Regions from separate parts of the Mesorhizobium sanjuanii genome, predicted to be linked through region 2. Evidence: riboswitches for the same ligand, from Rfam matches in the RefSeq annotation. Region 2 holds a riboswitch; the other holds the start of a gene.
What was found. A riboswitch is a leader RNA that binds a small molecule or an ion and turns the genes downstream of it on or off. The one in region 2 is predicted to bind cobalamin.
Positions count from the first base shown of each region.

Region 1: another riboswitch for cobalamin. It lies ahead of metE (5-methyltetrahydropteroyltriglutamate--homocysteine S-methyltransferase); the one in region 2 lies ahead of CN311_RS16730 (DUF1636 family protein).

Region 1 is NZ_NWQG01000013.1:75,104-79,703, forward strand. Features, by position in the region: gene metE (5-methyltetrahydropteroyltriglutamate--homocysteine S-methyltransferase) at 1-1,847, opposite strand, end outside; cobalamin riboswitch at 1,964-2,163, opposite strand; partial or broken gene CN311_RS03195 (cytochrome P450) at 2,438-2,682, opposite strand; gene CN311_RS03200 (cytochrome P450 family protein) at 2,691-3,923, opposite strand; gene CN311_RS03205 (OmpW/AlkL family protein) at 4,019-4,600, opposite strand, start outside.
Region 2 is NZ_NWQG01000103.1:15,613-20,212, forward strand. Features, by position in the region: gene CN311_RS16710 (NADH-quinone oxidoreductase subunit C) at 1-299, opposite strand, end outside; gene CN311_RS16715 (NuoB/complex I 20 kDa subunit family protein) at 303-884, opposite strand; gene CN311_RS16720 (NADH-quinone oxidoreductase subunit A) at 875-1,240, opposite strand; gene CN311_RS16725 (winged helix-turn-helix domain-containing protein) at 1,571-2,770, shown strand; cobalamin riboswitch at 2,800-3,003, shown strand; gene CN311_RS16730 (DUF1636 family protein) at 3,042-3,470, shown strand; gene cobW (cobalamin biosynthesis protein CobW) at 3,473-4,510, shown strand; partial or broken gene CN311_RS16740 (cobaltochelatase subunit CobN) at 4,529-4,600, shown strand, end outside.

The DNA.
Region 1 (4,600 bases), on a different contig from region 2:
TGGATCATCCTGGCGCCGGCCTTTTCGAGGTCGCTCGCTTCATCGCGAATGGCGAGCGCGACCTGGCGGCAGACGGCTGAGCGCGGAAGATCGTCTCGGACGAAGGACCAGTTGAGGATCGTCACCGGGCCGGTAAGCATGCCCTTCATCGGCTTTGGCGTCAGCGACTGGGCATATCGCCACCAGTGTAGTGTCATCGGATTTTGTCGCGACACATCTCCAATGATGATCGGGGGTCGCACAAAGCGCGAGCCATAGCTCTGCACCCACCCGTGTTGCGTGAAGGCGAAGCCGCAGAGCTGCTCAGCGAAATACTGCACCATATCGTTGCGCTCGAATTCGCCGTGGACCAGCACGTCGAGTCCGATCTCTTCTTGCCAGCGAACGGCGGCTTCTATCTCTTTCTTCAGGAACGCCTCATAGTCGACGTAACTCAAATCGCCTTTGGCATGGGCTGCCCGCGCCTTGCGAACCTCGGCTGTTTGCGGGAAGGAGCCGATCGTCGTGGTGGGAAAGGAAGGCAAGCCAAACGTGTCGGCCTGAAGCTTGGAGCGCACGGCGAATGCGCTCTTCCGGCGCGTCATGCCGACCTTGATGCTGGCGACCCGGCCTTCGACGAGCGGATCATGCACCTTCGCGGATGTCGCGCGAACGGCGGCAGCCTCAGCCGACGCCTCCAGTTCGGCGGCGACCGCGTCCCGGCCTTCGGCCAGGGCACGGGCGAGCACGACCAGCTCGCCGGTCTTTTGCGCCGCGAAGGCGAGCCACGACTTCACATCCGCATCGAGTTCCGTCTCCATGTCCAGGTCGATCGGCACATGCAGCATCGAGCAGGATGGGGCGATCTCCACGCGGTCCAGCGGCCAGCCGGCGACGATCGGCTTGATGCGGTCAAGTATGGCAGGCAGGTTCGCACGCCAGACGTTGCGGCCGTCGATCAGTCCGAGCGAGAGCACAAGTTCCTTCTGCGCGAGCCGGCCGACGGTCTCCAACTGCTCTGGAGCGCGCACGAGATCGACGTGCAGTCCCGCCACGGGCAGAGAAATTGCGGTCTCGAGATTGTCTCCCAGCGATCCGAAATAGGTAGCGACCATGATCTTCAACTCCGGTGCTGCTTTTGACAGCCGGCAGTAGGCGAATTGGAGCGCATCCCGTTCATTGGGAACCAGATCGACCACGAGCGCCGGCTCATCGATCTGCACCCAATCGGCTCCCGCGAGCTTCAGCCTCCGCAGGAGCTCCTCGTAGACGGGCAGCAGCCGTGGCAGGAGCGCGATAGGGTTGAAACCTTCCTCAGGTGACTTCGCCAACTTGAGAAAAGTAACCGGTCCAAGCAGGACCGGGCGCGTGTGGATGCCGAGCGCCTTGGCCTCGAGGAAATGATCGACCGGTTTCGCCGACGAGAGGGCAAAGCTCTGATCGTCGGTAAGTTCCGGCACAATGTAGTGATAGTTGGTGTCGAACCATTTGGTCATTTCCATCGCGGCAAGGCCATGCCCGTTGGCCGCATGCTCGTCACCGGCATGTCCGCAATCAGCGGCCTGATCTTGGTTGCCGCGCGCCATTGCGAAATAGATATCGAGTGGGACCTCGCAGTCAGTCCAGGCGTATCGTGCCGGCACGGCGCCGACCATGGCAACGGTGTCGAGCACATGGTCATAAAGCGAGAAATCGTTGGAGGGGATTTTCGACACGCCGCGATCGTGCTGCTCCCTCCAGCTAGCGGCGCGTAGCGCCTTCGCCATCGCGAGCAGGTCGGCAGCGGGAGATTTTCCGGACCAGTAGCTTTCAAGCGCGAATTTCAGTTCCCGCCGTCGACCGATACGCGGCACGCCGAGCGTCGCCACAGGAATTCGTTGAGAGACAGTCATGCCATACCCCGATGGTTGGGGCGTGGGGACAAGGAACGCGCGAGCAGGCGGCACGAAGCCGGGCTACCGCGGCCACCGAGACACCCCGCCCGTGGACGTTGTTCGTCGTGGCAGGTCTCCTGGCTCGCGGGTCAAAGCCTCTGCCCGTCTTCCCGAGGCCGTTCGCCTCAGTGACACCAATGGGCTTGGCTCGCCGCTAACAGTTGCGGGGGCAGCGCCGGCATCGCACCGGCTTCCCTCTTAGCTCCGCTACGGCAGTGCCGCGCGGAGAACCACGACATGCGCACAATCACAGCCGCTTCGCTCCTTGTCAATACATATAACGAGATGTTTATGTGATGATGCGAATAATGCCCTTGTGCTGATCGGTCTCTTTCGCCCAAAGCTGCATACGATGCGGCCTCTCATCAGTGCAGGCTCGGAGAGGTCCTTGTCCCCATCGGCGACGCCGGATCAGATCGAGGTCGCCGGGCTCAAGGGCGTAAAGTCGGGCCAGGTTGTCACGGTCCGCCGGGAATCACAGTATTTGTACCCCGCTCGGCTTCGCTCAGCGTGCTTGCGCATTCCAGCGCGCTGATGACCATGGCCGGAAGCGGAAAGGAGAGGTGGCGCCTCAGGTCGGCGGGCTGGGGCTGGGCCGCCAGCGTCTCGAACAATTGCGCGGCGATCGCCTCGACCTGCTGCGCGAGCAGCTTCGCCCTGCGGTTGCTGAAGGCCGGCGCCACGATCGTGCGTAACCGGGCATGCTCGCCCCCTCGTGCGAGACCAGCCATCCCGGCGAACCGAGAATCACCGAATCCGGGGTGAATGCCGGACTCTCTAAGCGATGGAAGCGCGGAAGGTGACCGGCAGACGCTGCGGGCAGCGAATGACGTAAGACGGCATGTAGACGACGTCCTCCGCAGCGATGGTCAGCGCCAGATCCTCCAGCCGCCCGAACAGCGCGGGGAAGGCGCAGCGCAATTCCAGGCGCGCCAGCGCAGCGCCCAGGCAGGAATGCGGCCCCTCGCCGAATGACAAATGCGGGTTGTGCCGCCGGGTGACATCGAACCTGTCGGCGCCGGGACCGAAGGCCTTTTCGTCCCGGTTCGCCGCATGGAACGCCATCAGGACGGCATCGCCGCGGCGGACCATGCATCCGTCGATCTCCACGTCCTGGGTGGCATAGCGGAACGGCAGATTGGCCGCTGAGCTGCCCCAGCGCAGGATCTCCTCGATCGCCTGTGACCACGGAACTTGGCCGCTGCGCACCAAGTGCAGTTGCTGCGGATGCGTCAGCAATGCCAGCACGCCATTGCCGATGACGCCGGCGGTGGTCACGAAGCCCGCAGAGAGCACCATGAACAGCATGTCGATGAGCTCGGTGTCGGAAACGAGCTCGCCTTTGTCGCGGGCGACGATCAGGGCCGAAGCCAGATCATCGCCGAGCTGGCCCCGCTTGAGCGCGATAAGGCGACGGAAGAACTCCGGGATGCGCTGCCGCGTCTGTCGCACCTCTTCGGCTGTGGCGGAGGTGTTGGCCAGGCTGTAGGTGAGCGCGACGATCTCTTCACGCTGTTCGTCCGGCAAACCGAACAGTTCGGCAATCACGTTGGTGGGCAGCGGAACGGCGAACTCGCAAATCAGATCGGCACTGCCGCCGCGCTGCGCCATCTCGGCCAGGAGTCGATCGACGCATTGTTCGATCCGTGGCGCCAGCAAGGCGATACGACTGGGCGCGAAGCTGCTGGACAGCAGGCCGCGCAAGCGACGGTGATCGGCGCCGTGCGCCGTGGTCATGTTGTCCACTTTGCATATCCCGATCAGCGGATGATCCTCGGGAATCTCGCCGTCCTGCAGCGCCCGCCACTGTCGCCAGTCCTTGTTGAAACGGTGGTCGGAAAGCATCTGCCTGATCGTCTGGTGACGGCCTGCCGCCCAGGCCACCACACCGCCTGGCAGCGACACTCGCGCCATCCCCCCCTGCTGCAGAATCGCAGAAGAAAGACGATCAAGTTGCGTGGGAGCGGCCGGCACACCGATCACGTCGCAATGATCGTTTTCTACGCGCATGCCAACAACTCCTTTAAGAACCATCGCGGGTCCACTTCTCGGCACGGATGATCCGCGCGCGGACTTCGAAAGTGCCCCTTTTGTGTGGTTCGTCCTCAGAAGCGGTAGGTGAGACCTGCGCCTATCAACCAGGGATCGAGCTTGGCCTTGCCCGTGAGCTTGGCGCCGGCGACAGTGACGTCGAAGTCGGGCTTGAGGAAAAGCTTCTTCACGTCGAAGTTGACGCCCCAGTGCTGGTCCACCATGTAGTCGAATCCGACCTGCAGCGCGGCGCCGAATGTGTTCTTAACCTTGAGATCATCGGCGCTGCCGACTTGCTGATGATAGAAGATCGTATAGTTCACGCCGGCGCCGATATAGGGCTCGAAGGCGCCGAAATCGGTAAAATGATACTGCAATGTCACCGTTGGCGGCAGCAGCCAAACCTTGCCGACCTTGCCCAGCCCGCCGATCGCACCTTGGCCATCGATGTTGGCATAGGTGGTGCCGAGTATGAGTTCGGCGGCGATGTTGTCCGTGAAGAAGTACGAAATATCGAGTTCCGGCGTCACGGTGTTCGAATACGAAAGACCGGAGCCGGGCACCGCATTGACATAGCCCGAATCCTCGGTGATCACCCCCAACGCACGCAGGCGGATCTGCCAGGGGCTTGGCGCTTCCGCGACGCAGGCTTCTGC
Region 2 (4,600 bases):
GGCACCATGGTTTCCTCATTGGCCTGGACCTTGAGGCGGATACGCACATTCTGCTTCGGCGACAAAAAATGATAGACGACATCGAAGCGCTTGGCCCGCGACGGATAGTCGGCGCCGCAGACGTCGATGATCGAAATGAACTGGCATTTTGAATCGTCGCGCAGGAAGGTCGCCACCTCGATCAGGTCGCGCGGTTCGACGCAAACGGTTAGCTCGCCATAGGCAAGCACCGGGTCACTGAAGCGGCCGGGCAGCTTCTCGCCGAGATAGGTCGACAGTTCGCTTAAGGATATGCTCATGGATTACCGCTCGATCGTGCCGGTGCGGCGGATCTTCTTTTGCAGGAGAAGAATGCCGTAGAGCAGCGCTTCGGCGCTCGGCGGACAGCCGGGCACATAGATGTCGACCGGCACGATGCGGTCGCAGCCGCGCACCACCGAATAGGAATAGTGGTAGTAGCCGCCGCCATTGGCGCAGGAACCCATCGAGATGACGTAGCGCGGCTCCGGCATCTGGTCGTAGACCTTGCGCAGCGCCGGCGCCATCTTGTTGGTCAGCGTGCCGGCGACGATCATGATGTCGGACTGGCGCGGAGACGCGCGAGGCGCGACGCCGAACCTCTCCGAGTCGTAGCGCGGCATCGAGGTGTGGATCATCTCGACGGCGCAGCACGCCAGACCGAACGTCATGAACATCAGCGAGCCGCTGCGGGCCCAGGTGATCAGCGCCTCGGTCGAGGTGACGAGGAAACCCTTGTCGGCCAACTCGTTGTTGATCTCCAGGAAGAACGGATCGTCCTCCCCCACCGGCCGGCCGGTGTTGGGATCGATGAGGCCCTTGGGCCTCGGCGCGACGAGGGTGCCTGAACTGTCGTTCAATCCCATTCCAGCGCTCCTTTTTTCCATTCATAGGCAAAGCCGATGGTCAGCACTGCCAAAAACACCATCATCGACCAGAAACCGAGCATGCCGATCTTGGAGAACGACACCGCCCACGGAAACAGGAAGGCCACTTCCAGGTCGAAGATGATGAACAGGATCGACACCAGATAGAAGCGGATGTCGAACTTCATGCGGGCGTCGTCGAACGAGTTGAAACCGCATTCGTAGGCGGAAAGCTTTTCCGGGTCGGGATTGCGGTAGGCCACCAGGAACGGCGCCACGATCAGCGCCAGACCGACGACCAGTGCCACGCCGATGAACAGGACGATGGGCAGGTACGAACTCAGAAGTGCGTTCATGCTGCGGCTTTCCGTTGCCAATCCACTTTGATTACAGCACGGAACCGTATTGCGGAAGCGTGACAGTTTAACCACTGAACCGTTTTAGGGGCTCTATGCTGCAACGCGGCGAGGGTTAGCGCAGCGCTTTCGGCGAAGCAAGTCAAACCTTGTTCAAAACACGGTGCTGGACGGCACATCCCGAAAAACTGGTCCGATCCGCTCCTGTTTGATTTCCTTCACTTTTTACTCCACTTTTCTCTCCTGACATATATCCCGCCAAATCCCTGCTAGCATGGTCGGGAATCATCGGTTCTTGCCTCGCTTGAACACCATCAGGGCGCCGTCAGCATGAAGGAAAAGATCTCGCTCGGCATGGCCAGGCGCATCGCACTCGCCGCACAGGGTTTTACCGATCCGAGGCCGGGCGCCACGCCGGACCGCCGCCACCTGGCTCGCGTGCTGGCGCGCACCGGCCTGCTGCAGATCGATTCCGTCAGCGCGGTGGTGCGCGCCCACTATATGCCGCTCTACTCCCGCCTCGGTCCCTACCCCCTGTCCCTGCTCGACAACGCCGCTGTCACCCGCAAGCGCACGGTGTTCGAATATTGGGCGCATGAGGCCTCGTTCCTGCCGGTCGAGACATACCCGCTGATGCGCTGGCGCATGCAGCGGGCCGAGCGCGGCGACGAAATGTATCTGGGCCTCGCCAAATGGGGCCGCGAGCATGCCGCCTATATCGAAGATATCTACCGCGAGGTCGCCGAACGCGGCCCGATCGCCGCTTCTGCATTGGAGGGCCAGAAAGGCTCGGGCGGCTGGTGGGGCTGGAGCCACGCCAAGCACGCCTTCGAATGGCTGTTCTGGGCCGGCCGCATCACCACGGCGCATCGCCGCGGCTTCGAACGCTTCTATGATCTGCCCGAACGCGTGCTGCCGCCCGCCGTGCTCGCCCTGCCAGTGCCAACTGCCGAGGACGCGCATCGCGAATTGCTGCGCATCTCCGCCCGTGCCCATGGCGTGGCGACCGCAGGTGACCTGCGCGACTATTTCCGCCTGTCGCCGGCCGACATCAAGGGTCGGATCGAGGAACTGGTCGAAACGGGCGAGCTATTGCCGGTGCGCGTCGAAGGCTGGAGCAAGCCGGCTTACCTTCATAAGGACGCCCGCTTGCCGCGAAAAATCGAGGCCCGCGCCTTGCTGGCGCCGTTCGATCCGGTCGTCTTCGAGCGCTCGCGCACCGAAAGACTGTTCGACTTCCGCTACCGCATCGAAATCTACACGCCGGCCGAAAAGCGCCAATACGGCTATTACGTCCTGCCGTTCCTGCTTGGCGACAGGATCGTGGCACGCATCGACCTCAAGGCCGACCGCCCGGCAAGCGTCCTGCGCGTCCATGCCGCCTATGCGGAGCCCAGCGCGCCCGCCGAAACGCCGGCCGCGCTGGTCGAGGAGCTGAAGCAGATGCAGGGCTGGCTTGGCCTCGAACGCATCGAGGTGACACCAGCCGGGGATCTGGGTCCGGCGCTTGTCGACATCGCAGTGTCGTAAGCTCACGTTGACACCGCTGCCCGCAAAAGCCTAAATCCGGTTCAGACGGTCTCCTCTCGGCAAAGGGAGGAGCCAAGAGGGAATGCGGTGCGAAATCTCGGTTTCAAATCCGCGGCTGTCCCCGCAACTGTAAGCGACGAGCCAAGGCCGAAAACCACTGGGATGTTCCCGGGAAGGCGGCACAAAGGCGATGACCCGCGAGCCAGGAGACCTGCCGTCTGAGAGACAAGAATCCGATCGCCTGGCGGGTTTTCCGGGCAAGGAGCCTGATTTGGAACGCGACAGCAGTTTTTCGGCTGAGACAGCGGACATATTGCCCGGCGGGGACGATTCCCTGGCCGGCGTCACCGTCATCGTCTGCTCTTCCTGTCGCAATGAGGCCGGCTCCGATGCCCATCCCCGCGCCGGCGCGCTGCTCGCCGATGACACGCGTCAGGCCGCCTCTGGCGAAAAAATCCGCATCCGCACCGTCGAATGCCTCGGCAATTGCAAGCGACGGCTCAGCGCAGCGATCCTTCGTGACGGCTGCTGGAGCTACGTCTTCGGCGACCTGACTCCCACCAGCGGCGCCGATCTCGTCACCGGCGCGAAGCTCTTCGCCACCTCGACCGACGGTCTCATCCCCTGGCGCGGTCGCCCCGACAGCCTGAAGCGCGGCCTCGTGGCCCGCATCCCTCCCCTCGACCTCCTGAAGGACTGATCATGACTGGTTCCGTCTCCCGCGTTCCCTGCACCGTCGTCACCGGCTTTCTCGGCGCCGGCAAGACGACGCTGATCCGCCATCTGCTTGAAAACGCCGGAGGCAAGCGGCTCGCCATTATCGTCAACGAATTCGGCGATATCGGCATCGACGGCGAGATCTTGAAAGGTTGCGGCATCGACACCTGCCCGGAGGAGAACATCGTCGAGCTGGCCAATGGCTGCATCTGCTGCACCGTCGCCGACGATTTCGTCCCGGCGCTCGACCAGATCCTGTCGCGGACGCCGAAGGTCGACCATATCCTGATCGAAACCTCCGGCCTCGCGCTCCCAAAGCCACTCGTCCAGGCCTTCCAGTGGCCGTCGGTGAGAAGCCGGGTGACGGTCGACGGCGTCATCGCCGTGGTCGACGGCCCGGCGCTGGCCGAAGGTCGCGTCGCCAACGACATGGACGCCCTGCAGGCGCAGCGCGCTCAGGACGAGACGCTCGATCACGATGATCCTGTGGAAGAAGTGTTCGAGGATCAGCTTGCCTGCGCCGACCTGATCATATTGTCGAAGAGCGACTTGATGGATGCCGCCGGCTCGGCCCGCGCCAATGCCATCATCGGCGAGCATGTCGCGCGTGCCGTGAAGATCGTGCCGACATCGCAAGGCAAGGTCGATCCCTCGGTGCTGCTCGGTCTCGGCCTCGCCGTCGAGGACGACATCGAAAACCGCAAGACCCATCACGACGATGAGCTCGACCACGAGCATGACGATTTTGACTCCTTCGTCATCGACATCGCCTCCGTCTCCAACCCGGACGAACTGGCAAAACGCGTCGCCACCGCGGCTGAGGAAGAGAACGTTTTGCGCGTGAAGGGCTTCGTCGAGGTCGGCGGCAAACCGATGCGGCTGCTGCTGCAGGCCGTCGGCCCGCGCGTCAATCACTATTACGACCGCGCCTGGACGGCCGAGGACGACCGCCGCTCGCGCCTCGTCGTCATTGGCTTGAAGGGGCTGAACCGCCCGGCGATCGAACGTATCCTCGCTGGCTGAGGCAAAGCACAAACCGCGATGCACATCCTCACCACAACATCCGCCTCGCTCGACGATCTCGCCGAGCCTGTCGATCTCAGGCAGACGCCT